Regions from separate parts of the Streptomyces pallidus (ex Mingjun et al. 2026) genome, predicted to be linked through region 2. Evidence: riboswitches for the same ligand, from Rfam matches in the RefSeq annotation. Region 2 holds a riboswitch; the other holds the start of a gene.

Region 1 (2,194 bases), 1.2 Mb from region 2:
GCGGCCGTTCCTCGGTGTCCACGGCGTGGGTGCGCGGTTCGAACCCGGCCGGCCCGCGCTCGAACTGCGTCAGCACCGGCCGCACCTGGGGGTACCCCCAGCGGTAGCTGGGGGAGTGCCCGCGCGAGAGCCGCAGCTGCGCCGTCCGGTAGATCGCCGCGGCCATCCGGCCGAGCGCCTGCCCGTCCTGGTGGCGGTGCAGCCGTACCCCGACGTCCACCTGGGCGAGGGCGTCCAGCCCGACCGTGTGCAGCGCGTCCACCAGCAGGCCCAGCTCGACGCCGTAGCCGACGGGGAAGGGCAGCCGCTCCAGCAGCGAGCGGCGTACGGCGTACTCGCCGCCCAGCGGCTGGACGAAGCCGGCCAGCTGCGGCCAGTGCAGGTTGAGCAGGGGCCGGGCGACGAGCTCGGTGACCCGGCCGCCCTGTCCGGGGGTGTCGCCGAGCGGGCGGTCGTACATCGCCTTGACGAACTGCACGTCCGGCTCGGTCAGCAGCGGGCCGACGATCCCGGTGACGAAGGCGGCCGAGAAGTCCCGCAGGTCCGCGTCGACGAAGCAGACGACGTCGCCGGTCGTGGCCAGCAGCGAGCGCCACAGCACCTCGCCCTTGCCGCGCACGGCCGGGATGCGGGGCAGGATGTCGTCACGGTGGACGACGCGGGCGCCGGCCTTCGCGGCGACCTCGGCGGTGCGGTCGGTGGAACCGGAGTCGACCACGACCAGTTCGTCGACGAGCGGGAAGGCGGGCCGTTCGACGAGATCGCGCCGGATCACCTCCACGATCGCGCCGACCGTCGCCTCCTCGTCGAGCGCGGGCAGGACGACGCTGACCCTGGTGCCCGACGCCCGTTTCGCGGCGAGGAGCTGGTCGAGCGGTCGGTCGGCAACGGACCAGGAACGGTCCGCGAGCCAGCGCTCCACCTCTTCCAGCACGTTCGGCACTCCCTGTTTCGTCGGCTGTTCACCGGGCCGTTCCGGCCGAAAAGCGATCCATCTCGCGCATCGGACAGCCGTCTCAACCGCCCGAGCCTTCGGTTACAGTCTTGAACAACGCGAAGGACCGCCGCATGCCGGGGGTCCTTCGGACAAACGCGTCGGCGCGCCACGAGCGCGCGGAACGGCGCCATACCGCTCATCCAGAGGGGCAGAGGGACACGGCCCGTTGAAGCCCCGGCAACCCTCCAGTCGGTTTCCCGCGACTGCGTGCAGCAGCAGCGAGGTCCCCGGCTAGGGAAGGTGCCAATTCCGTCTCATGGCGAAGTGCGCCATGAGGAAGATGAGGAGAAAGGGCCTCGCCATCATGGCTGCACAGACCGTTGCCACCCCTTCCGCCGCACCCTCTGCCGGCTCCTCCGCCGTCGACCTCGGCCCCGCCTCGGGTCTGTCCTGTCGGGAGTGCGGTACCCGCTTCGAGCTCGGCCCCGTTTTCGCCTGCGTCGAGTGCTTCGGCCCGCTGGAGGTCGCGTACGAGCTCCCGGTCGGCGACCCCGAGGCCCTGCGCGCCGCGATCGAGGCCGGCCCGAGCAACATCTGGCGCTACGCCCCGCTGCTGCCCGTCCCCGCCGACGTGGCCGGAAAGCCCAGCCTGAACCCGGGCTTCACCCAGCTCGTCGACGCCGAGAACCTGGCCAAGGAGCTCGGCATCACCGGCAAGCTCTACGTCAAGGACGACTCCGGCAACCCGACGCACTCCTTCAAGGACCGCGTCGTCGCGATCGCCGTCGAGGCCGCCCGCGCGTTCGGCTTCACCACGCTCTCCTGCTCCTCCACCGGCAACCTGGCCGGCGCCGTCGGCGCCGCGGCCGCCCGGGCCGGCTTCCGCTCCTGCGTGTTCATCCCGCACGACCTGGAGCAGGGCAAGGTCGTCATGGCCGGCGTGTACGGCGGCGACCTGGTCGGCATCGAGGGCAACTACGACGACGTGAACCGCTTCTGCTCCGAGCTGATCGGCGACCCGCTGGGCGAGGGCTGGGGCTTCGTCAACGTGAACCTGCGCCCGTACTACGGCGAGGGGTCGAAGACCCTCGCCTACGAGATCTGCGAGCAGCTGGGCTGGCAGCTGCCCGACCAGATCGTCGTCCCGATCGCCTCCGGCTCCCAGCTCACGAAGATCGACAAGGGCCTGCAGGAGCTGATCAGGCTGGGCCTCGTCGAGGACAAGCCGTACAAGATCTTCGGTGCGCAGGCCGAGGG
Region 2 (2,194 bases):
CGATGGCGTAGACGCCGATGACGTTGGGGGATCCGGCCTCGTGCCGGGCGGCCGTGGTGTGCCATTCGACGTCGACGCCGCCGTCCGCGCGGCGGGCGACGGTACGGGAGGCCCCGCCGCCGGCCAGGTACGGCTGCGCCTGCCGGAGCCAGTCGGCCCGGCCGGCCAGCACGCCCGAGCCGAAGGGCGCGTACAGCTTGTGCCCGGAGAAGGCCACCCAGTCCACGTCGAGGTCCCGTACGGAAACGGGGTGGTGGGGGGCCAGCTGGGCGGCGTCGAGGACGATCCGGGCGCCGTGGGCGTGCGCGGCGGCGGCGAGCTCCCGCACCGGCCACAGCTCTCCGGTGACGTTGGAGGCGCCGGTGACGCAGACGAGGGCCGGGCCGTGGGGGTCGCGGTCGGCGAGGGCCCGCTCCAGGGTGGCGACGGCCTCGTCCGGGGTGCGCGGCGCGTCGAGGTAGGCGACCCGGGCGTCGTCCCACGGCAGCAGCGAGGCGTGGTGCTCGGTCTCGAAGACGAAGACCCGGCAGTCGGCGGGCAGGGCGGAGGCGAGCAGGTTGAGGGAGTCGGTGGTGGAGCGGGTGAAGACCACCTGGTCGGCCGGACGGCAGTCGAGGAACGCGGCGACCGCGGCCCGGCTCTGCTCGAACAGGTCGGTGGAGAGCTGCGAGAGGTAGCCCGCCCCGCGGTGCACGCTGCCGTAGTAGGGGGCGTACGCGGCGACGTCGTCCCAGACGCGCTGCAGGGCGGGGGCGCTGGCGGCGTAGTCGAGGGCCGCGTAGGTGACTTCGCCGCCGGTGACGAGCGGGACGGTGACGTCGCGGCCGAGGACCGGGAGCGGCCCGGCACAGGCGGCGCCGTCGGCGTCGGAGACCGCGGACGCGCTGGTGACGGGGGCGGCGGAAGCGGCGACGACGGTGGCGGCGGTGGCGGTGGCGGCGTTCAGGAATGCGGACATGGCGGAATCTCCCGGCGGGCAGGGCGGAACGGCTTCGGACGTCACCCGTCCGCGGGTACGGCGCAGCGGCCGGCCGGGGGACGGGGAGTGCCTCGGAGCACGGGTCGGGCCGGGGCGTACGCGGCTGCCCGGGTACGCGCGGGGAAGGGACCCTGTCCGAGGGGTGGAGAAGGGGCGGAGCCGCCCTATCGCATTCGCTTGCTCACGGAAAACGCTCCTCGAGGACCAGGACCCCTGGTGTCGAGGGATCCGCGCTTGCCGCGGACCTCGCTGCCCGCGGCCTGGTCATCACCCGGGGCACCCCGCCACGGAAGGAGGGTTGCCGGACAGCAAGCCGGGGCCAAAACGCTGTCACTCGTGACCTGGTCAGTCATCCTGCCACAGGATCCGGCACGCGCAAGACCCCGGTCCGCATGCCGGACCGGGGTCTTGGCTGAAAATGATCTGTCAGGTTCAGGCGTTGCTGGCGGCCACCCAGCGCTCCAGGGCGGCCTGGGCCGCGCCCGAGTCGATGGCCCCCGCGGCCCGCTCGATGCCCGCCCGGATCTGCTCCTCCAGGGACCCGCTGCCCGGGTCCAGGGCCACGAGGGCGGCGGCCGAGTTCAGCAGCACCGCGTCCCGTACGGGGCCGGTCTCGCCGGCCAGCAGCCGCCGGGCGACGTCCGCGTTGTACGAGGCGTCGGCGCCCCGCAGCTCCGCGACGTCCACCAGGCCGATCCCCACGTCGCGCGGGTCGAAGGCCTGCTCCTGCACCCGCCCGTCGCGCACCCACCAGACCCGGGAGGTGGCGGTGGTGGTCAGTTCGTCCAGGCCGTCGTCCCCGCGGAACACCAGGGCCGAGGAGCCCCGCTCCGCGAGCACGCCCGCGACGATGGGCGCCATCCGGGCGTCGGCGACGCCGGTGGCCTGCGCCCGGACCCGCGCCGGGTTCGTCAGCGGGCCGAGGAAGTTGAAGGTGGTGCGGATGCCCAGCTCGCGGCGGGCCGGGGCCACGTGCCGCAGCGCCGGGTGGAACTTCACGGCGAAGCAGAAGGTGATGCCGGCCTCCTCGGCGACCCGGGCCACCCGGGCCGGGGCCAGGTCCAGGTTGACGCCCAGCTTCTCCAGCACGTCGGAGGCCCCGCTCGCCGAGGACGCGGCCCGGTTGCCGTGCTTGACCACCTTGGCGCCGGCTCCGGCCACCACGATGGAGGACATGGTCGAGATGTTCACGGTCTTGGCGCCGTCGCCGCCGGT

What was found. Region 2 has a riboswitch for S-adenosylmethionine ahead of ACSHWO_RS24485 (aminotransferase class V-fold PLP-dependent enzyme). Riboswitches for the same ligand answer to the same signal wherever they lie in the genome.
Region 1: linked by a shared signal. The riboswitch ahead of thrC (threonine synthase) and the one ahead of ACSHWO_RS24485 (aminotransferase class V-fold PLP-dependent enzyme) in region 2 are both predicted to bind S-adenosylmethionine.

What each region holds. Positions count from the first base shown of each region.
Region 1 is NZ_CP196181.1:4,324,364-4,326,557, forward strand. Features, by position in the region: gene ACSHWO_RS19135 (glucosyl-3-phosphoglycerate synthase) at 1-934, opposite strand, end outside; SAM riboswitch class I at 1,131-1,284, shown strand; gene thrC (threonine synthase) at 1,302-2,194, shown strand, end outside.
Region 2 is NZ_CP196181.1:5,529,276-5,531,469, reverse strand. Features, by position in the region: gene ACSHWO_RS24485 (aminotransferase class V-fold PLP-dependent enzyme) at 1-958, opposite strand, end outside; SAM riboswitch class IV at 1,205-1,321, opposite strand; gene trpD (anthranilate phosphoribosyltransferase) at 1,412-2,194, opposite strand, start outside.